One region of the Streptomyces sp. NPDC057565 genome, then DNA from elsewhere that is predicted to be linked to it. Evidence: riboswitches for the same ligand, from Rfam matches in the RefSeq annotation. Region 1 holds a riboswitch; each other region holds the start of a gene.
The links. A riboswitch is a leader RNA that binds a small molecule or an ion and turns the genes downstream of it on or off. The one in region 1 is predicted to bind cobalamin.
Positions count from the first base shown of each region.

Region 2: another riboswitch for cobalamin. It lies ahead of ACFU8W_RS07460 (prenyltransferase/squalene oxidase repeat-containing protein); the one in region 1 lies ahead of ACFU8W_RS23190 (ABC transporter substrate-binding protein).
Region 3: another riboswitch for cobalamin. It lies ahead of ACFU8W_RS01775 (CbtB-domain containing protein); the one in region 1 lies ahead of ACFU8W_RS23190 (ABC transporter substrate-binding protein).
Region 4: another riboswitch for cobalamin. It lies ahead of ACFU8W_RS37135 (cobalamin biosynthesis protein); the one in region 1 lies ahead of ACFU8W_RS23190 (ABC transporter substrate-binding protein).

Region 1 is NZ_JBHVFU010000012.1:198,711-204,190, forward strand. Features, by position in the region: gene ACFU8W_RS23175 (acyl-CoA dehydrogenase) at 1-1,816, shown strand, start outside; gene ACFU8W_RS23180 (acyl carrier protein) at 2,102-2,362, shown strand; gene ACFU8W_RS23185 (beta-ketoacyl-[acyl-carrier-protein] synthase family protein) at 2,359-3,582, shown strand; cobalamin riboswitch at 3,658-3,846, shown strand; gene ACFU8W_RS23190 (ABC transporter substrate-binding protein) at 3,882-4,949, shown strand; gene ACFU8W_RS23195 (FecCD family ABC transporter permease) at 5,033-5,480, shown strand, end outside.
Region 2 is NZ_JBHVFU010000003.1:40,243-45,722, reverse strand. Features, by position in the region: gene ACFU8W_RS07470 (aldehyde dehydrogenase) at 1-818, opposite strand, end outside; gene ACFU8W_RS07465 (MBL fold metallo-hydrolase) at 1,043-2,080, shown strand; cobalamin riboswitch at 2,112-2,246, shown strand; gene ACFU8W_RS07460 (prenyltransferase/squalene oxidase repeat-containing protein) at 2,354-3,616, shown strand; gene ACFU8W_RS07455 (SCO2322 family protein) at 3,613-4,299, shown strand; gene ACFU8W_RS07450 (energy-coupling factor transporter transmembrane component T) at 4,296-5,465, shown strand; gene ACFU8W_RS07445 (ABC transporter ATP-binding protein) at 5,465-5,480, shown strand, end outside.
Region 3 is NZ_JBHVFU010000001.1:410,488-415,967, forward strand. Features, by position in the region: gene ACFU8W_RS01755 (dihydrolipoyl dehydrogenase family protein) at 1-56, shown strand, start outside; gene ACFU8W_RS01760 (hypothetical protein) at 215-382, opposite strand; gene ACFU8W_RS01765 (Asp23/Gls24 family envelope stress response protein) at 584-1,078, opposite strand; gene ACFU8W_RS01770 (histidine phosphatase family protein) at 1,384-1,962, opposite strand; adenosylcobalamin (AdoCbl) riboswitch at 2,089-2,239, shown strand; gene ACFU8W_RS01775 (CbtB-domain containing protein) at 2,242-2,460, shown strand; gene ACFU8W_RS01780 (CbtA family protein) at 2,489-3,262, shown strand; gene ACFU8W_RS01785 (GNAT family N-acetyltransferase) at 3,340-3,837, opposite strand; gene ACFU8W_RS01790 (tetratricopeptide repeat protein) at 4,218-4,574, opposite strand; gene ACFU8W_RS01795 (pirin family protein) at 4,740-5,480, shown strand, end outside.
Region 4 is NZ_JBHVFU010000038.1:13,476-18,955, reverse strand. Features, by position in the region: gene ACFU8W_RS37145 (anion permease) at 1-691, shown strand, start outside; gene ACFU8W_RS37140 (hypothetical protein) at 704-937, shown strand; cobalamin riboswitch at 1,090-1,221, shown strand; gene ACFU8W_RS37135 (cobalamin biosynthesis protein) at 1,369-2,349, shown strand; partial or broken gene ACFU8W_RS37130 (cobyric acid synthase) at 2,346-4,045, shown strand; gene ACFU8W_RS37125 (putative cobaltochelatase) at 4,042-5,480, shown strand, end outside.

The DNA of each region.
Region 1 (5,480 bases):
GTTGAGGGGCGTCATCTTCGGCGGCAACTTCCTTCAGGAGCACGGCTCCTGGCGGCGGCTGATCTCAACGGAACCGTTCCGCCGCCCGGTCGGCGGCGGTCCCGACGAGCGTCTCGCCCTGACGTACGAACGACTGAGGATCCTCAACAGCGCGCTCGACAGCGCAGCCGGGCCCGCTGCCGACCCACGCGCCCTCGCCGCCCTGCACGAGTGGCTCGGCCCGGTCGATCCGGCGCTCACCACCGTTGCGGGCATCCACTACAACCTCTTCCTCGGCAGCCTCCTCGACCACGCCGGCGAGAGCCGCCGCGACCTGTCGGACTTCCTCCGGTTGCGACGCATCGGCACCTTCCTCTGTACGGAGGTGGCGCACGGAAATGACGCGGCGGCCGTCGAGACCACGGCGACGTACGACCGCGTACGCGACGGGTTCGTGCTGCACACCCCGCACTCCGGGGCACAGAAGTTCATGCCCAACACCAGCCCGGCCGGCGGCCCCAAGTCAGGACTGGTCGCGGCGCGCCTGCTCGCCGACGGGGCCGACCACGGGGTCTTTCTCTTCCTGGTGCCGCTCACCGACGACACGGACGCTCTCCCGGGGGTACGCGTCCGCAGGCTTCCGGCGCGCCTGGGCAGCCCCGTCGACCACTGTCTGACCTCCTTCGACCGGGTCTTCGTGGGGCGTGACGCACTGCTCGGCGGTGAGCACGGACGGATCGGCGACGACGGGGAGTTCAGCAGCGTCCTGCCCAACCGCAGGCGTCGCTTCCTCACCTCGATCGCACGCGTCACGGTCGGCAGGATTTCCATGAGTGCCTGTGCGGTCGGCTCCGCGCGCGCGACGCTCGCCGTCGCCGTGCGCTACGGAGGCCATCGGCACATCTCCGGGCCACGTGCGACGGAACGGGTGCGGGTGATCGCCCACCGCAGCCATCACGGCCCGCTCGCCGAGGCCATGGCCACGGTGTTCGCGATGAGCCTGCTGCATCGCAGGGCCCTCGACCGCTGGGAGGAGCAGCTCGAGGCCGGCACGGAGACGGGACGGGCCGAGGCGGAGCGGCTGGTCGCCGTCGCGAAGGGGTGGATCACCTGGCAGGCCCGTGCCGTTGTCATCGAATGCCGCGAACGGTGCGGAGCGCAGGCGCTGTTGGAGAACAACGGCATGACCGAGCTGATCACCGGCGCGGAGGCGGTGATCACCGCCGAGGGCGACAACCTGGCCATCCACGCCAAGGCCGCCGCGGAAATGCTCTTCGCCGCCTCACCGGCCGCGGACGGTGGCACCTCGGGCCGAGCCACCGGAGAGCTCACGGACCCCCGGTTCCTGGGGTGGCTGCATGCGCAGGTGGAGGTCATCTGGTTCGCCCGCGCCAGGGAGCGGATGCGCAGCGCACCGCACGGTGATCCGCTGGCGCGGTGGAACGCGGCGTCCGGGTCCGCCCTGCGGGGCGTCGAGGCGCACGCCCGCCGACAGGCGGCCGAGGCGTACGCGGAGGCGGTCGCGGAACTGCCCGAAGGCCCTGGCCGCGAGAGGCTGGCCGAGCTGGAGCGGCTGTTCGCCCTTCAGTGGGTGGCCCGCAACAGTGGCGATCTGCTCGCCGCCGGCCATCTGACGACTGATCAGGTCAATGCCCTGCCGGACGCCGTCGAGCAGCTCATCGCCGCCGTCGCCGGGCATCTGCCCACCCTGATCGAGTCCTTCGCGCTGCCGGACGAGGTGCTCGCGGACTGGCCCATCGCGGGCGCCGACTACGTCGATGCGTACGACGATCCGGAGGCGTCCTGGCACACCACCGGGGCGCAGGGGGAGCGTTGAAGGCTTCGGGCGAGCGAACCGCCGGGCAGCCGTGCCGGGTACGGGAGGCGGCGGGGCCCTCGGAGTCCGGGCCGTTCTGCCGGCGTACCGGGGGCACCGCATCCGTCCTTTCCCGGTGCTGTACGAAGCCGCGGATGATCGTTGGCGAATCGGTTCGCCGCAAGGCGTAACCGGCAGATCGGGAGTCAGTTACATCGGCGTCGGGACCGTGCGTTCCGCCGTCCCGGGCATCGGCAGAACCTGCATGACGTGCGCGACCTGTACGACCTAGCGAAGAGGAAGATCATGAGCGCGATTCACCCCAAGATCACCGACGTTCTCACGAACACCTTCAAGGTGCCCGCCGCCGAGATCCTTCCGGGTTCCACGATGGACAGCCTGGAGATGGACTCCCTCGCCGTCGCCGAGTTCGCCGTCATCATCAAGGAGACGCTGGGGGTCGAGGCCGACTCCGACAAGCTCTACAAGGACGCCACCCTCGCCGACATCACGACGTTCATCGATGCTGCGATGAGCGGCGATCCCGCGATGAGCGACGCCCGATGAACAGGCCTGCCGTCGCCGTCACCGGTCTGGGGATGATTACCCCGGTCGGCAACGACACCGACACCACCTGGGAAGGGGTGTGCGCGGGGGTCTCACCGGCCCGCACCGTCCCCGAGCTCGAAGGCTGCGCGATCGACTTCGCCTGCACGGTCTCCGGCATCGATCTGGACGAGGCGGTCGGCGGCCGTGCGGCCTTCCGGATGGGGAGGTACGTCAAGTTCGCCGTCCTCGCCGCGCGGGAAGCGGTCGCGGACGCCGGACTGGACCCGGCCGACTGGGACGGCAGCCGGGTCGCCGTGGTCGTCGGCACCAGCAGCGGAGGCTCCGCGGGCCTGACCGAACAGGCCGTCGCCCTCGACCGGCGCGGACCGGGGGCCACTTCACCGGCGGGGATCCTCCTCGCCATTCCGAACATGCCCGCTGCGGAGATCGCCATCCGGATGGGGGCGACCGGTCCCAGCCTGGCGCCGTGCACCGCCTGTTCGTCCGGGGTCACCGCCCTCTCCGTCGCCCGGGACCTGCTGGTCACCGGGCAGTGCGACCTCGCGATCGCCGGAGCCACCGAGTCGATCGTCTTCCCGGTCGCCATGACCGGATTCGCCCGGTCCGGTGCCGCCGCGACGAGGGACGGCGACCTGGCCCGCCTCTGCCGGCCGTTCGCGGCCGACCGCGCCGGTCTCGTCATGGGCGAGGGTGCCGCCGTCATGGTGCTGGAACGGGCGGACGACGCACGGGCCCGGGCAGCGGTCCCGCGGGCGCTGCTCGCCGGGACGGGCGCCACCACCGACGCCCACCATCCCACCAGTCCGCATCCGTCCGGCGCCGTCGCCCGGGCCGCGGTCGAGGCCGCGCTGCGCGACGCGGACTGGGAGGCCGAGGACGTCGAACACGTCAACGCGCACGGCACGTCGACACCGCTGGGCGACGCCACCGAAGCCGCTCTCATCAGCCGGGCCTACCCGCACCGGCCACCCGTCACCGCCCCCAAGGGGGTACTGGGCCACTGCATGGGGGCTGCCGGAGCCATCGAGGCGGGGCTGACGATCCTCACGCTGCAGCGCGGCGTCGTACCGCCGATCGCCAACCTGGACGCCCCGGCGCCCGAGTTCGACATCGACTGCGTCACCGAACAGCCTCGCCACCGGCCCGTCCGACGCGCCGTGAGCCACTCCTTCGGGTTCGGCGGCCACAATGCCGTGGTCGCCCTCCAGCGCCCGTAGGCATGGGGGAGCGGGCCGGGACGGCCGGGGCGCCTGCGGCCCCACCACACCGCCGACCAGCCGCGCGGGGCAGCGTGATAGCTTGCCGAAGCCAGTCAAACTCCACGTAGGGGTCAGGGAATCCGGTGCGAATCCGGAGCTGACGCGCAGCGGTGAGGGGGACGGGCGGGGCCACGGCCACTGGGACGTCCACGGATGTCCTGGGAAGGCGTCCCGTCCGAAGGAACCCGAGTCCGAAGACCTGCTGGCACCTGCCGCCCGGTACCGGGCGGCAGCACTCCGTACACCGGGCTCCGCGCATGGGCCCTGAGACGCAGAGGGACTCCGTGCCGTCCATAGCCAGCCCTGTCCGCGCCGCCGCCCTGCTCTCGGCGGCACTTCTCCTGCTGACCGCGTGCGGCGGAGGGACCGACGACTCTGCAGCCAAGTCAGCCGGTGGCGAAGGCTATCCGGTGACGCTCAGGAACTGCGGCCGCACCGTCACCGTCGCAGCCGCACCGCACCACGCCGTCTCCGTCGACCAGGGATCGACGGAGATCCTGCTCTCCCTCGGCCTCGCCGATCGGCTGGCGGCCACAGCCACCTGGACCGACCCGGTGATGAAGGGACTGGAGAAGGCCAACGCGAAGGTGCCACGCCTCTCGGAGAACCGGCCGTCGTCGGAGAAGGTCCTCGACCAGGAACCCGACTTCGTCAGCGCCTCGTTCGAATCGACCCTCGCCAAGGGCGGCGTCGCCCCCCGAGAGCAGTTCGAGGAGCTCGGTGTCCCCACCTACGTGTCGCCCGCCGACTGCACCGGCAAGGACAACAGCGGCGGCGGCGACGGAGCGCGTACCGAAGCACTGACCATGGACAGCGTCTACGGCGAAGTGCGCGATCTGGCGGCGGTGTTCGGCGTCCAGCAGCGCGGAGACGAGCTCGTCGCCCGGCTGCGGGAGCGGGTGAAGAAGGCCACCGACGGCATCGACGCGTCCGACGCCACCCTCCTCTACTGGTTCTCCGACTCCAAGGCCCCGTACCTGGCGGGCTGCTGCGGCGCACCCGGCGTCATCACCAGGGAGCTCGGAGCGAAGAACGTCTTCGACGACACCCATGAGGAATGGCCGCAGATCAGCTGGGAGACCGTCGCCGACCGCAACCCCGACGTCCTGGTCATCGGCGATCTGACGCGCAAGGCACAGACCGCCGAGAGCGCCGCGAAGAAGATCGAGTTCCTGGAGTCCAATCCCGCGACGAAGAACATGGACGCCGTCAAGCACAAGCGGTACGTGCTCCTCAGCGGCCAGGCCATGAACCCGTCCATCCGGACGGTCGAAGGCCTGGAACAGGTCGCCGCCGGGCTGCGGACGTTCGGGCTCGCCGGGTGACGGACACCGAACGGGGCGCAGCGGTACGTACGGAGCAGGCACCCGGAACCGATACGCACCACAGGGCCGGTGGCGCGCGGGGGCTGCGCGACGGTGTGCTGTGGGCCGCGGGCGTCGCCCTGCTCGGGTTGTCCGTTGCCGTCGCCGTCACCATCGGCCCCGCCCGGATCTCCGTCGCCGACGTCTGGTCCGCGGTGGCCGCCCATCTCGGGGTGGGCGACTCGCGGCTCACCCCGATCCGGGACGGCATCATCTGGAACCTGCGCATGCCCCGTACTGTGCTCGCCGCCGTGTGCGGCGCCGGGCTCGCGGTGTGCGGCACGGTCATGCAGTCCCTGCTCCGCAACCCGCTCGCCGACCCGTTCGTCCTCGGCGTCTCCTCCGGGGCGTCGACGGGCGCGGTCGTGGTCGTCGTACTCGGGGTGGGCGGGGGAGCGGTGTCGATCTCGACCGGGGCATTCATCGGGGCGCTCTGCTCGTTCGCCCTGGTGCTGCTGCTCAGCCACACCCTCGGCGGTACGACGGACCGGG
Region 2 (5,480 bases), on a different contig from region 1:
GCGACGGCCGTGTCCAGATCGGCGTCGGGAAGGATGACAGCGGCGGACTTGCCACCGAGCTCCAGGGTGACACCGGTGAGGTTCCGTGAGGCGACCTCCATGACCCGGCGGCCCGCCGCGACCGAGCCGGTGAACGACACCTTGTCGACGCCCGGATGGCCGACCAGGTACTCGCTCACCTCGCGGTCCGCCGGAAGGATCGACAGCACCCCTTCGGGGAGCCCGGCCTCGGCGGCGATCTCGGCCAGGATGTAGGCGTCCAGGGGCGATTCGGGCGAGACCTTGAGCACGGCGGAGCAGCCTGCCAGGAGCGCGGGCGCGAGCTTGGCGGCGGCGGTGAACTGCGGGACATTCCACGGCACGACGGCCGCGACCACCCCGACCGGCTCCCGGCGCACCAGCAGCGGCCCGAGGACGCCGTCGCGGCGCTCCTCGTACGGGAAGGTGCGGGCGACGGTGATCGCCGCGTCCCACACCATCATCGCGGCGAGCGCCTGCACCATCACACTGGAGCTGTACGGAGTTCCGTTCTCGGAGCTGATCACGCGGGCGATCTCCTCGTGCCGCACGGCGAACGCGTCCTTGATCCGCGTGATCACCTCGATCCGCTCGTTCAGGGACGCGCGCGGCCAGGGCCCTTCGTCGAAGGCCCGGCGGGCGGCGGCGACAGCCCGGTCCACATCCGCTTCACAGGCGTGCGGCACCCGACCGATGACCTGCTCGGTGTGGGGCGATATCACCTCGATGACGTCCCGGCCGAGCGGATCGACCAACTCCCCGCCGATGAACAGTTTTCCGTGTTCCACAAGCTCGGTCATGGCTGCTGCCTCCCGCGACCCGGCACGTACCGACTCCACACCTGATTTCATATCTGACTCCGTGTCAGAACTGATACCAGTTCCAGTTCCAGGAGTCCACGCCCCGGACGGGGGCGCTGCAACACCCCCGCACGGATGGTCGACTTGGGCTACTAATGGAACAAGTTCTCGTTACAGTAGGGGTGGCACAGCGCGGCCCGGCCGACGCGAGAGATGGGGAGCCCATGACACAGGTGACCGAGCACGGCGGCGGCGTGTGGTCCATCAAGGTCCCGATCCCGGACAACCCGCTCGGCCACACCCTGGTGCATGTCCTCGACACCGACCGCGGGCCGGTCCTCGTCGACACCGGCTGGGACGACCCCGACGCCTGGGACACCCTGGTCGCCGGAGTCGCCGCCGTCGGTGTGGACATCGCAGGCATCCACGGCGTGGTCATCACCCACCACCACCCCGACCACCACGGACTCTCCGGACAGGTCCGCGAGGCATCGGGGGCGTGGATCGCGATGCACGCCGCGGACACCGCGATCGTGCGCCGCACCCGCGAATCCGAACCGGGCACCTGGTTGAGCTACCTCGCGGCGAAGCTCGCCGCGGTCGGCGCACCGGAGGAGCACCTCGCCCCGTTGCGCGCCGCCCGCACGGGCGGCCGGATGCGCACGCTCCCCGGACTGCGCGCCGCCCTCCCGGACCGCGAGATCGTCCCCGGCGAGCTGCTCGACCTCGCGGGCCGGCGGCTCCGGGCGATCTGGACGCCGGGCCACACCCCCGGCCATGTCTGCCTGCACCTGGAGGAGGACCACCCGGCCGGTCTGCCCGGCCGCGGCCGTCTCTTCTCCGGTGACCATCTGCTGCCCGGCATCAGCCCCCACATCGGGCTGTACGAGGACCCGGACGATGCGACGGTCACCGACCCCCTGGGCGACTACCTGGACTCGCTGGAGCGCATCGGCCGGCTCGGGGTCGCCGAGGTGCTCCCCGCCCACCAGCACCCGTTCGCGGACGCGGCGGGGCGCGTAGGGGAACTCCTCGACCATCACGAGGAGCGGCTGACCGGACTGCTCGCCCTGCTCGCCACCCCGTTGACGCCATGGCAACTGGCCGAGCGGATGGAGTGGAACCGGCCCTGGGAGCAGATCCCGTACGGTTCGCGGAACATCGCCGTCTCCGAGGCGGAGGCTCATGTGCGCCGGCTGGTGAAGCTGGGGCGCGCGGAGGCGGTGCCGGGCAGCGGACCCGTGACGTACGTCGCTGTGTGAGGCAGCCCTCCGCCCGGAAGGGGCCGGCTACGCCCCGGTAGAATGTGCGAGTCGTCATCATGCCCGTTCAGGGGGAAGCCGGTGCGAATCCGGCACTGACCACGCAACCGTGAGCCGCTGACACAGCGGTGAGTCGGGCTGCCCTGTCCGCGGTCGTGACCGGCTCGCGTCACCGGAACCCCGGTGGCCGGCACCGTCGAGGAATACGGGGCCGGAGCCTGGTGCCTGAGTGTGCCTGTGCCCGGTTTCCCACCAGGAGAGGCTCAGCCCGCCATGACCGTACGCCGCAGCGCAGCAGCGCTCGCCGCCACCGCCACCGTGCTCTGTGCGGCCGCTGCCCCGGCCGCGGTCGCGGCACCGTCCCCCTCCCCCACCCCGTCCGTCGCGCTGCCCTCCGGGCTGTACGGAACCAAGGACCCGACGTACGACGGGGTCTGGCGGCAGTCGCTGGCCTTCCTCGCCCAGCGCGTCGAGGGGGTCGTGCCCGCGACGAAGTCGGTGGACTGGCTGATCGCCCAGCAGTGCGCGAGCGGCGCCTACGCCTCGTACCGCGCCGATGTCTCCAAGCCGTGCGACGCCAAGACCATGCTGGACACCAATGCGACCGCCGCCGCGGTGCAGGCGCTGGCGGAAATCGGCGGGCACGGCGACATCGTGAACAACGGCGTCCGCTGGCTGAAGTCCATCCAGAACGAGGACGGCGGCTGGGGCTACAACGCGGGTTCCCCCAGCGACGCCAACTCCACCTCGATCGTGATCGGCGCGCTGGCCCGGCAGGGCCAGCGGATCGGCGACATGACGAATCCGGGCGGCAAAACCCCGTACGACGCACTGCTCGCGCTCGCGATCCCGTGCGGCGGCAAGGACGGGGGCGCGTTCGCGTACCAGCCCGACAAGGCCGGGAAGCTCGCCGCGAACGCGGATGCCACCGCGGCCGCCGTGCTCGGCTCGATGGGCAAGGGGCTGGCCGCCGGGGACAACGCCACGGTCGAGGGCAAGCCGCCGGCCTGCCGGACGAGCGACGTCGTCAAGCCGGAGCAGGCTGCCCAGAACGGCGCCTTCCACCTCGCGGGCGCCCTCGCGAAGAACGGCAACCATCTGAACCTGCCGCCGATGCCGGGCTCCGACGACACCACCCCGCAGCCCGACTTCGGCAACACCGCGGACGCGGTCGTCGCCCTGGCCTCCGCGGGCCACAAGAACAAGGCGGCCGACGCGGTCGGCTGGCTGCAGAAGAACTCCAGGAGCTGGGCCGAGGAGAGCGGCCCGGCCGCCTATGCCCAGCTGGTCCTGGCCGCGCACGCGACCGGCGCCGACGCCCGCGACTTCGGTGGCGTCGACCTGATCCGGGAGCTGAACGCGAGCGGTCCCGCGCCCGCCGCCGTCATCACGCCCAGTGCGACCCCGGACGACTTCTCGGCCCAGGACGGCACCAGCGACGACGCCGGTCTCGGGGTGTGGTGGCTGGTCGGTATCGGTCTCGCCGCCGGTGCGGGCATCGGTTTCCTGATCAGCAGCCGCCGGAAGCAGCCGTGAACCGGGCGGGGAATCGTGCGGGGCATGCCTTCGGCGGACGGGTGGCCGTCGCGCTGCTGCTGGTGCTCGGCGCCGCTCTGACCGTGCTCGGCGCGGGCACCGCCCATGCGGCCGGCTACCGCTACTGGTCGTTCTGGGAGGGCAAGGGGTCCGGCTGGGCCTACGCCACCCAGGGACCCTCGCTCGTCCGGCCCGACGACGGGGCGGTGCAGGGCTTCCGGTTCTCCGTGAGCGAGGACTCCCAGGACTCGGCGAAGCCGCGCCGCAGCCCCGACTTCGCGACGGTCTGCGCGGACACCCCCGCCAAGGACGGCACCAAGCGCGTCGCGCTCGTCATCGACCCCGGCACGGCGGCGGACGCCCCGGCCGGGGAGACGCCGCCCGCGCTGCGCACCGCCTGTGCGCAGGTCGCCCCCGGGGCGAGTACCGCCGAGGCGCTCGCCTCGGTGGCCAAGCCGCTGCGCTACAGCAGCGACGCCCTGCTCTGCGCCATCTCCGGCTACCCCGCCTCGGGCTGCGGTGAGCAGGTCTCCGGCAGCGGGCACACGGCGTCCGCCTCTCCCTCGTCCTCCCACCCCGGGAACGGGCGCAGCGGTCCGTCCACCGGCGTGCTCGTCGGGCTCGGTGCCGTCCTGCTGCTCGGCATCGCCGCCGTCCTGCAGGCCCGCCGCCGGCGCGGATGACCGCCTCCCCCGGCGCGGTCCGGCTCAGCCATGCACTGCGGGCGCCCGCGGCGACCCGCAGCAATGCCCTGCCCGCCGGGGCCTGGTGGCTGTGGGCGCTCGGGCTGGCCACCGCCGCGTCGCGGACCAGCAATCCGCTGCTGCTCGGGCTGCTGGTGGGCGTGGCCGGATATGTCGTGGCGGCGCGCCGTACGGATGCGCCGTGGGCGCGTTCGTACGGGGCGTTCATCAAGATCGGACTGTTCGTCGTCGCCGTGCGGTTGCTGTTCTCCGTCGTCCTCGGCTCGCCGATCCCCGGTACGCACCTGGTGGTCACCCTCCCCGAAGTCCCGCTGCCCGACTGGGCGCAGGGTGTCAGGATCGGCGGCCGGGTCACCGCCGAGCAGCTGCTCTTCGCGCTGTACGACGGGGCGAAGCTGGCCGCACTGCTGATCTGCATCGGCGCGGCGAACTCGCTCGCCAACCCGGCCCGGCTGCTCAAGTCGCTGCCGGGTGCGCTGTACGAGGCGGGGGTCGCCGTCGTCGTCGCGATGACGTTCGCGCCGAACATGGTCGCCGATGTGGTGCGCCTGCGCACCGCACGCCGGCTGCGGGGCCGCCCGACCGGGGGCATCAGGGCCGTTCTGCAGATCGGACTGCCGGTGCTGGAGGGTGCGCTGGAGCGGTCGGTGGCCGTGGCGGCGTCGATGGACGCGCGCGGGTACGGGCGTACGGCGCAGGTCCCGCCCGCCGTCCGGCACACCACGAACGTCCTCACCCTCGGCGGTCTGCTGGGGGTCTGCGCCGGTACGTACGGCCTGCTGGCCTCGCAGGGTGCGGTCTACGGTCTGCCGCTGCTGCTCGCCGGGCTCGTCGCCGCGACGGCCGGACTGCGGCTCGGCGGCGCCCGCTCGGTCCGTACCCGCTACCGGCCCGACCGGTGGGGTGTGCGGGCCTGGCTGGTGGCGGGGTCGGGTGCGATGGTCGCGACGGCGATGATCCTGGCGGGCAGCGTCGACCCGGAGGCGCTGCACCCCGGGGTCGTACCCCTGGTCGCGCCGGTGTTCCCGCTGTGGCCCGCGGCGGCGGTGCTGATCGGGCTGCTGCCCGCGGTGGTGGCGCCCGCGCCGCCCCCGGTGGGTGGTCCGGCCGGGGCTCCCGTCGCGCACTCCGAGAAGGGGCAGTGATGATCCGGTTCGAGC
Region 3 (5,480 bases), on a different contig from region 1:
CCTATCCGACGATCAGCGAGGTGTGGCTGCGCCTGCTGGAGGCGTACCGCGGCTGAGTACGGCTGGTGAGCCGGTGCGTCGGCGACGGGTCCCGACGTCCCCCGGAGGGACGTCGGGACCCGTCTCCGGGGTGCGTCGTCCCGCGCAGATGCACGCTGCACCTACGTCCCCGAAGTGCCGGTCAGCTCGCGGGGCGAAGCGTTCTTTCCGCCTCTCACCAGTAGTGGCGCCGTCCACCGATCCCGTGGCCGACAGCACCGAGAATCCAGAGGACCGCACCGATCAGCACGAGTGCGACGCCGATGGTCCACAAGAAGGAAATTCCGGCCACCATGCCGATCACGAGCAAAATGACTCCGAGGACGATCATTGCGTCCCCCAATCTTTCAGGGCCACCTTCGAGTATGCGCCGGAGGGCATGTCCCCGCGTGGCGGACGACCGCTCTGGCCCGTAGTGCCGTCCAAGGCCGGGAATCCCTGGCCGGGAGGACCGCAGTGGATCACACGGGACAGCCGGGGTTTCGGGCCGACGAGGCGGTCCGACGGGCCTTCTCGACCACGCGCGATCCGGTCCGGCGAACCGCTACGCGACCCGCCTCTCCGGCGCCTGCTGTTCCTCTTCCTCGTCGGGCAGCTTCACGTCGGTCACCAGGATGTTGACCTCCACGACCTCCAGGCCGGTCATCCGCTCGATGGCGGCGATCACTTCGGTCCGGACGTCGCCCGTGAGCTCGACGATCGGGTATCCGTATTCGACGATGATCGACAGGTCGACCGCCGTCTGGACCTCGCCGACCTCGACCTTGACACCGCTGGTGACGGATTGACCTCCCGCTCCGGGCACCCGCTCCCGCACGGCCCCCATGCCGCGGGCGAATCCCCCTCCCATGCCCTGGACTCCGGGCACACCCCGGGCCGCCAGTCCGGCGATCTTCGCCACCACACCGTCGGCGATCGTGGTTCGGCCCCGCGACCCGGGTTCCGTTCGGCGGTTTCCACCGTGCGGTCCCGCTTCGTGCGTGGCCTCTGATTGCGAGCGGGTGGTTTCGGGCCGCTTCACCTGTGTTTGATCGGTCATGGTCGGTCGCCCTTCCGAAGAGAAGGTGGGTTCGAACGCCTTGGCCATTTTACGTACCATTTGTCCGCATCGCTCGAGCGGTACGGGTGTATGGGCGGACCCACGGACGGGCCCCGCGCGGAGAGGAGGGGCGGGTGGGCGGACTGCCCCTTCTCGTCCTCACACCTTCCTGGGCTCCGTCTCCACGCCCGCTTCGGTCTCTCCGTCGACGGACTCGAACAGACCGACCGGTCGCCGGAGAGATGCTGTGACCTGACGTCACGGGCGGGGCGGGCCGGTCCGGCGGTGTGAAGGACGACGCCGGGTTACGGGGCGACGGTTCCGGCGCTCAGGGACCGCCCGCAGCGCAGGTTCCAGCGGCCGGACCGGCCGCTGAGCTCGGTCAGCGTCAACGGGGCGACGTCCAACCGCCAGAACGCCTGCGGCGGAAGGCCCAGCGCATGCACGATCGCAGCGCGCACCACTGCGGGTTCGACCACGGCGATCACGCGGCCGTCACCGGCGCCGTCCCGATGCAACGAGTCCAGCCAGCCGCCTACTCGCGCACACAGGTCCAGCAGCGACTCACCGCCGTGCGGTGCCGCCGAAGGGCCGGACAGCCAGTCCGACACCGCCTCCGGCTCGGCCTCGCTCACCTCAGCCAGCCGCCGCCCGCTCCAGCGCCCCAAGTCCCAGCCACGGAGGGACGGTTCGGGCTCGGACCGCAGCCCCAGCGCCTCGGCGGTCCCGGCGCACCGCTCGTCCGCGCCGCACACCCGGCGGTCGGCGGCAGGCACCGCGTCCGCGGCCGCACGCGCCCGCCGGACACCGGACGCGTCGAGCGGGGCGTCGCCGTCGAAACGGGCTTCACGCAGCGCCGCATTGAGCGCCGGTGAGATCAACATCACCTGTACCGTCAACACCGGTGTCAACTCCCTGAACTGTGGACTCTCGGGTAAGCACACCATGGCCTCCGGGTCTTCCGGCCCCGCGGATGGCGCCATGGCGGCGGGTGCCCGCAGGCGGTATGGTCGCGACGAACATGACGACGGTGTGATGGAAGTCCGGTGAGAATCCGGCACGGTCGCGCCACTGTGAACCCGTACCTGTACGGGAAGTCAGACCCGGCACTGTCGTCTTCAGGCACCACGATCGGGACGCGTGTTCCCTCAGGAGGTTCTGCCATGGCACAGACTGCTGCCCCCGCAAGCGTTGCAACACCCGCCATCACCCCCATCTCGCTGAAGGCCATTGCCCCGTGGGCGGTCTTCTTCGGCATCCTCATGCTCGTCCTCCTGTACTTCGTCGGCGCCGAGCAGGGTGCCACCGCCCTCATTTCCGGCGAAGGTGTCCACGAGTGGGTTCACGACGGTCGCCACCTGCTCGGTTTCCCCTGCCACTGACACGCTGCGCACCTCAGGGGAACCCCTCATGAACTCCATATCCGTCAGAGCCCTGCTCGTCCGCGGCATGCTGGCCGGACTTACCGCGGGCGCGCTCGCTCTTGCGGTCGCCTACTTCCTCGGTGAATCCCGGGTGAACGCGGCGATCGCCCTCGAAGAGGCTCACAGCCACGACCACGGCGGCGGCGAGGAGCTCGTCAGCCGCACCATGCAGTCCACCGCGGGTCTCGCCACCGGTGTCCTGGTCTTCGGCGTGGCTATCGGCGGCATCGCCGCGCTGGTCTTCTGCTACGCCCTCGGCCGCATCGGCAGGTTCGGCCCGAGGGCCACGGCCGCATTGATTGCGTTCGGTGCCCTGCTGACCGTGTATGTCGTGCCATTCCTCAAGTACCCGGCCAATCCGCCGGCTGTCGGAAACCCCGACACGATCGGCCAACGCACCACCCTGTTCTTCCTGATGGTCGCCCTCAGCGTGCTGCTGGCCGTCGCTGCCGTCATCTTCGGCAAGCGGCTGGCTCCCCGCCTCGGCAACTGGAACGCGTCCATTGCGGCGTCCGCCGCCTATGTGCTCGTCATCGGGCTGGCCTACGCCTTCCTGCCCTCGTTCAATGAGGTCGGAAAGGACTTCCCGGCCAGTCTGCTGTGGGAGTTCCGCCTCGCCACTCTCGCCGTTCAGGCCACGCTGTGGACCACTTTCGGTCTGGTCTTCGGCTATCTGACCGAGCGACTGCTCGTGCCGAAGACCGGTGCGATGACGTCCGGGGGCGGTACCACGTCCCATGCGGGCGCCGCTGCGAGCTGAGGCGCCGGCCGACTCGTCGGCCGTATGACGGCAGAACCCGCCGGAGCGTCCCGGCGGGTTCTGCCCCTGAGCTCCTCTTATACGGCGTCCGTCGCGGCGGTGGCTTCAACCACGTACGTCACCTCCGTTGTGTCCGGCACCTCCGGCGTGTCCGACCATTCGACGATGAAGTACTTGACCCGGTCGTCCGCCCTGACGAAACGCATGCCTGCCGCCACCATGACGCGCTGGGACGCGATGTTGTCGAGGTCGGCATCGCCGTTCACGGCGGCGATGCCCTCGTCGCGGGCGAACTCCAGCAGCGCTCGCAGCGCCTCGGAGGCGTACCCCTTGCCGCGCGCCGCAGGGGTCAGGCCGTAGCCGATCGTCACCTGCCCCTCCGCGTTCGGAGCGCCGTGAAAGCCCACTCCGCCTATGGCGTGCCCGTCCTGGCGGAGGCGGATCTCGTAGGCGCCGAACGGCTGGGGGTTGCCGGAGTCGGCGCAATGCTCCAAGAAATGCCTGGCCCCGGCCGTGTCGCCGTCGGTGGGGTACTCCGGTGCCCATAGGGCACCCGGCCCCGGACGGTGGGCCACTACGTTTTCCGCCTCGGCGGGACTCAACGGGTGGAGTACGAGTCGAGGTGTCACAAGATCTCCCATGACCCGTCGGACTATCACGGCGGCGACCTTCGGCGCACCGGAATTATCGGAATTTTTGCTGCCTGAAGGGGGGTAGCAGTGCCCTGACCTTCGCGCACTGGGCGGAGCACCACGTGGCGGCCTTCCGCTGACATGGGCCCCGGTCGACGCAGCCGCCACCTCCCAGGCCGACGCATGTGGACACGGTCCGTCCGCAGCGGTGGGCCCGGTCGGCATGCGTTCGCCGACCGGGCCCACCGTCTTGCACCCACAGCGGCCGGGAATGAGGGCGGGCGTCCCTCGTCGGACAGTGTCCGTCCCGGAGCCCCGCCGTCTCAGCTGCTTATGTCCTCGCCGAAGTCCCCGGACATCGCCGCCGCCATCCTCAGGTGAGGCGTCGCCTCCTCCTGCCGGCCCTGCCGCTCCAGGGTGCGGCCGAGCATCAGCCGCGCATAGTGCTCCACCGGGTCGCGCTCCAGCACCGCCCGCAGCTCCGTCTCGGCCTTGCCGAGCCGCGCCGAGTGGTAGTAGGCGCGGGCCAGCAGCAGCCGCGGCGCGACCTGCTCCGGCGCTTCCTCGACCAGTCCGCCCAGGATCCGGGCCGCGGTCAGGTACTCCTTGGCCTCGAAGAACATCCGGGCGCGGTCCCAGCGGTCCGCTGCCGTGCCGAACTCGTAATAGGTGTCGTTCACTTGTCCTCCTCGGTCGCGGCCTTCGGCGATCCGTCGGGCCGTGCGTCCAATCGTTCGCGCAGCCCGCTGTCAGCTTGCACAACACCTCATTATGGTTGAACATTCCACCAAGCTTTTGGCGTGGGTACCGACCGCCCGCGCCTGCGCAGGAATAGGTTGAGCGCCATGAGCAATCTCGATCGCCAGGCCGCACTCTCCGTCTGCGGCGGCCGGGGCTTTGTCGTCGCCGACCCGGTGCGTGAACTCCTCAACCCGCGTCACGTCCAGCTCGGCGAATCCACCGAGGTTCGCAGGCTGCTGCCCAATCTCGGCCGCCGGATGGTCGGAGCCTGGGCCTTCGTCGATCACTACGGCCCCGACGACATCGCCGACGAACCCGGGATGCAGGTGCCGCCCCACCCCCACATGGGCCTGCAGACGGTCAGCTGGCTCCACGACGGCGAGGTGCTTCACCGCGACAGCCTGGGGAGCCTGCAGACGATCCGCCCGCGAGAACTGGGACTGATGACCTCCGGCCGGGCGATCAGCCACTCCGAGGAGAGCCCGAAGCCGCACGCTCGCTTTCTGCACGGCGCCCAGCTCTGGGTTGCGCTGCCCGACGCTCACCGCCACGTCGAGCCGCACTTCCAGCATCACACCGACCTGCCGACCGTGACCGCCCCCGGCCTCACCGCCACGGTGATCCTCGGCGAGCTGGACGGCGCCACTTCCCCCGGCACCGCCTACACCCCGATCGTCGGCGCCGACATCGCCCTGACCCGTGGCGCCCAGGCACGTCTGCCGCTCGATCCGGACTTCGAGTACGCCGTGCTGTCCATGTCCGGCGAGGCGGAGGTCGACGGCGTGGCCCTGCTGCCCGGATCGATGCTCTACCTCGGCTGCGGCCGCACCGAACTCCCGCTGCGC
Region 4 (5,480 bases), on a different contig from region 1:
GACCATGGGCATCATCACCCTGGCCCTGGTCACCGGTGGGGTCCTGTCCCCCGGCTCGAACCCGCCGGTCTGGGTCATCGTCTCCGCCGGTCTGGCCATCGCACTCGGCACCTATCTGGGTGGCTGGCGCATCATCCGCACCATGGGCAGCGGCCTCACCGAGCTCAAGCCGCCGCAGGGCTTCGCCGCCCAGACCAGTGCGGCCACAGTCATCCTGGCCTCCTCGCACCTCGGCTTCTCCCTCTCCACCACCCAGTCCTGCTCCGGCGCCGTGATGGGTGCGGGGCTCGGCCGCCGGGGCGGTGTGGTCCGCTGGTCCACCGCCACCCGGATGTTCGTCGCCTGGGGTCTGACCCTGCCGGCCGCGGGTCTGGTCGGCGCGGGCGCGGAGTTCCTCACCAAGCAGGGCACCTGGGGTGTCACCGTCGTCGCCGTCCTGCTCGTCGCGGGCTCCGGAGCGATCTGGCTGGTGTCCCGGCGCAAGCCGGTCGGGCACGACGATGTCGCGCCCGACGGCGAGGACGCCGAGCCGGCGGGTGTCATCACCACCGCCATCGCGGCCGTCACCCCGCCGCCCGCCGGGGCGGCCGCGGTCGCCACGGCAGTGGACACGACCACGGACCTCAAGACCACCATCCCGGCCCAGCCCGGAACCGTCGCCGCCGATCCGGCGCGGCCCGCCACGGTGTAAGGACAGATCACCATGAACATCGACTGGGCAGCTCTCGGCTCCGTTTTCGGCGTCTCGCTCGTCGTCACCGTCGCACTGGTGGGCCTCTTCACCCTGGGCATCGTCGGACTCTCCAAGCAGGCCGAACCGGCCGCGCAGGGCGGCTCCACCGGAGGCTCCCTGGTGCTCGCCCGTGCGGGTGCGTACCTCTGCTTCGGGCTCTGCGCGGCCGCGGTCGCGTACGGGATCTATCTGATCGTCGCCTGAGCCCCTTCCCGCGCTCCCCCGTCGGGCCGGACACACCTCACGTGTGTCCGGCCCGATGTGCGTCTGCGCACACTGCACCGCCGCAGGTCAACGCCAGGTTGACGGGCGTTCGCGCAGCGTGGTGGACTGCCGGAGCCATTTACGGCGACAGCAGAGGAAGCCGGTGCGAATCCGGCGCGGTCCCGCCACTGTCACCGGGGAGCAGTCCCCCACACCGGAAGTCACGGCTCGCGCATGCGGGCTGGAAGGCCGGGGGAACTGCGGATCCGGGAGCCAGGAGACTCTCGCCGCCGGTCACGTCGAACCAGGGCGCGGACCCTGAGTGAGGACATATCGCCATGCCCGGCTGCCGTGCGTCCGCCGTTTCTGTGCCGCTCCCACCAGGAGCCGGCTGTACGAAGGTCCTTCGAGGCAGTTCGGCCGGTTGAGCCGTGCGAGCCGACCGCATCTTCGCGTACGGCGCCGCCGCCGGTCTGATCGGCGATCTGCTGCTCGGTGATCCCCGCCGGGGGCATCCGGTCGCCGCATTCGGGCGGGCCGCGGCAGGCGTCGAACGGCGCCTGTGGCGCGACCACCGCGGGTGGGGCGCCCTGCACACCCTGGTCTGCGCCGGAGGCGCCGCGGGTGGAGCCGCGCTGGCCGCCCGTGCCGTACGCCGTCATCCCGCCGCCTCCGTCGCCCTGGCCGCGGCCGCCACCTGGTCCGTCGTCGGCGGCACCTCGCTGGGTCGCGAGGCGCGCGCCATCGGTGGCGCGCTCGCCGCCGGTGACATCGAGCTGGCCCGGGAGCGGCTCCCCCATCTGTGCGGGCGCGACCCGCACTCCCTCGACGGGCCGCAGATCGCGCGCGCCGTGGTGGAGTCCGTGGCCGAGAACACCTCGGACGCGGTGGTCGGCGCGCTGGTGTGGGGCGCGCTGGGTGGCGTACCCGGACTCGTCGCCTTCCGCGCCGTCAACACCCTCGACGCGATGGTCGGGCACAAGTCGCCCCGCCATCTGCGCTACGGCTGGGCCTCGGCCCGCCTGGACGACGTCGCGGGCTGGCCCGGCGCCCGGCTCACCGCCGTGCTCGCCGTGGTTGCCGGGGGGCAGCCACGTCGAGCGTTGCGGGCCTGGCGGGCGGACGCGGGCAGGCATCCGAGCCCCAACGCGGGTCCGGTGGAGGCCTCGTTCGCGGGGGCGCTCGGCGTACGGCTCGGCGGGACCCTCGCGTACGGCGGACGTGTCGAGCACCGGCCGGTACTGAACGGCGCGACCGGCCGTGCGGTGGAGACCGGGGACATCGAGCGCGCGGTGCGGCTGTCGCGCCGGGTGGGGGTGCTGGCCCTCGGCGTGTGCGCGGCGGGCCGGCTGATCGCGGGACGGTGGTCGCCCTCGGGGCGGCGTCCGGCCGCGGGACGGAGCGGGAAATGAGCGGCGGACTGCTGGTCGCCGGAACCACGTCGGACGCGGGCAAGAGCGTCGTCACCGCAGGCATCTGCCGGTGGCTGGTGCGCCAGGGCGTGAAGGTCGCGCCGTTCAAGGCGCAGAACATGTCGCTGAACTCGTTCGTGACCCGCGAGGGTGCGGAGATCGGGCGAGCGCAGGCGATGCAGGCGCAGGCCGCGCGGGTGGAACCGACCGCGCTGATGAACCCGGTACTGCTCAAGCCCGGCAGCGACCGGTCCAGTCAGGTCGTCCTGATGGGCAGGCCGGTGGGCGAGATGAGCGCGCGCGGTTACCACGGGGGGCGACAGGAATCCCTCCTCGGTACGGTCGTGGACTGCCTGGAGCAGCTTCGGGGCACCTATGACGCAGTGATCTGCGAGGGGGCGGGCAGCCCGGCCGAGATCAATCTGCGGCGCACCGACATCGTGAACATGGGGATCGCGCGGGCCGCGCGGTTCCCCGTCGTCGTCGTCGGCGACATCGACCGCGGTGGCGTCTTCGCCTCGTTCTTCGGCACGACGGCACTGCTCGGCGCCGAGGACCAGGCGCTGATCGCCGGCTATCTGGTCAACAAGTTCCGCGGCGACGTGTCGCTCCTGGAGCCGGGTCTCGACATGCTGCACGGGCTGACCGGGCGACGGACGTACGGAGTGCTGCCGTTCGCCCACGGCCTGGGCATCGACGAGGAGGACGGACTGCGGGTCTCGCTGCGCGGGGCCGTACGCGAGTCGGTCGTCGCGCCGCCGCACGGCGAGGACGTGCTGCGGGTCGCGGTGTGCGCCGTACCGCTGATGTCGAACTTCACCGATGTGGACGCACTGGCCGCCGAACCGGGTGTCGTGGTCCGGTTCGTGGACCGGGCGGAGGAGCTGGCCGACGCGGATCTGGTGATCGTGCCCGGCACGCGCGGGACGGTGAAGGCGCTGGCCTGGCTGCGGGAACGGGGGCTGGCCGACGCGCTGCTGCGGCGGGCGGCGCAGGGGCGTCCGGTGCTCGGCATCTGTGGCGGGTTCCAGGTGCTCGCGGAGCGGATCGAGGACGAGGTGGAGTCGCGGGCGGGGCGGGTCGACGGGCTCGGACTGCTGCCGGTGCGGATCCGGTTCGACCGCGAGAAGACCCTCGCCCGGCCGGTCGGTACGGCGCTCGGGGAGCCGGTGGAGGGGTACGAGATCCACCACGGGGTCGCCGATGTGCGGGGCGGCGAGCCGTTCCTGGACGGGTGCCGGGTCGGCACGGTGTGGGGGACGCACTGGCACGGGTCGCTGGAGAGCGATGCGTTCCGGCGGCGGTTCCTGGGGGAGGTCGCGCGGGCGGCGGGACGGCGGTTCGTGGCCGCACCGGACACGAGTTTCGGGGCGTTGCGGGAGGAGCAGCTGGATCGGCTGGGGGATCTGATCGAGGAGCACGCGGACACGGGGGCGTTGATGCGGTTGATCGAGGCGGGGGTGCCGGAGGGACTGCCCTTTGTGGGCCCTGGGGCGCCTGAGGTGCCGGCGGCCCGTGGGGGCCGTGGGGCTGGGGTGGCTGGGGGGTCGGCGTGAGGGGAACGCCTGCGGCGGGCTTTCCTCCCCGCCCCGCCCCTTCCCCCAACCGGGGCTCCGCCCCGGGCCCCGGTCCTCGAACGCCTGACGGGCTGGAATGCGGCCCGCGGATGGATGACGTCGTCAAGGAGGCTCTGTGAGTACCCCGTATCCCTTTACTGCCATCGTCGGGCAGGACGATCTGCGACTCGGATTGTTGCTGAACGCCGTATCGCCCGCCGTCGGCGGTGTGCTCGTGCGTGGGGAGAAGGGGACCGCCAAGTCCACCGCCGTGCGGGCGCTCGCCGCGCTCATGCCCGAGGTCGATGTCGTCTCCGGCTGCCGGTTCTCGTGTGACCCGGTGTCACCCGATCCGGCGTGTCCCGATGGTCCCCACGAGGCCGGGGGCGGCGTGTCGCGTGCGGCGCGGACCGTGGAGCTGCCGGTGGGCGCCTCCGAGGACCGGCTCGTCGGGGCGCTCGACATCGAGCGGGCGCTCGCCGAGGGGGTCAAGGCGTTCGAGCCGGGGCTGCTCGCCGATGCGCATCGCGGAATCCTGTACGTCGACGAGGTCAACCTGCTCCATGACCACCTGGTGGATCTGCTGCTGGACGCGGCGGCCATGGGTGCCTCGTACGTGGAACGCGAAGGCGTCTCCGTACGGCATGCCGCGCGGTTCCTGCTCGTCGGAACGATGAACCCCGAAGAGGGCGAGCTGCGGCCGCAGTTGCTCGACCGGTTCGGGCTGACCGTCGAGGTCTCCGCGTCACGCGACACCGATCAACGGGTCGAGGTCGTACGGCGGCGGCTCGCGTACGACGACGATCCGGCCGGGTTCGCCGCCCGGTGGGCCCAGGAGGAAGGGGAGTTGCGGGAGCGGATCGCCGCGGCGCGGGCGCTTCTTCCTCATGTGGTGCTCGGGGACCGTGCGTTGCGGCAGATCGCCGCCACCTGTGCGGCCTTCGAGGTCGACGGGATGCGCGCCGACATCGTGATGGCCCGCACCTCGACCGCGCTGGCCGCGTGGGCGGGGCGTACCGACGTGCTCGCCGAGGACGTCCGGCAGGCCGCCCTGCTCGCGCTCCCCCACCGGCGCCGCCGCAATCCGTTCGACGCGCCCGGTCTCGACGAGGACAAGCTCGACGACACTCTGGAGCAGAACAGCGGTGACGGGGACGGAGGCGGGGACGATCCCGATCCGGACGGGCCGGGTGGGGGTGGGCGTCCCCCGCGGGGGGACGGGCCCGACACGCCGCCGCAGCCCGAGGCGGGGAACGGCGACACGCCCGGACTTCCCTCGCAGGGGCGGCCGGCCGACGGTGGCGAGCAGCAGCCCGTGCGTGCCGCCGAGCCGTTCCGCGCGAAGATGCTGAGCGTGCCGGGTCTCGGCGAGGGCGCGGCGGGGCGGCGTTCCCGGGCGCGTACCGAACACGGGCGTACGACCGGGGCGCGGCGGCCCGAGGGGGCCCTGACCAAACTGCATCTCGCCGCGACCGTACAGGCTGCCGCCCCGCACCAGCGTGCGCGCGGGCGGTCGGGCCGGGGTTTGGTGGTGCGGCGGGATGATCTGCGGCAGGCGACCAGGGAGGGACGCGA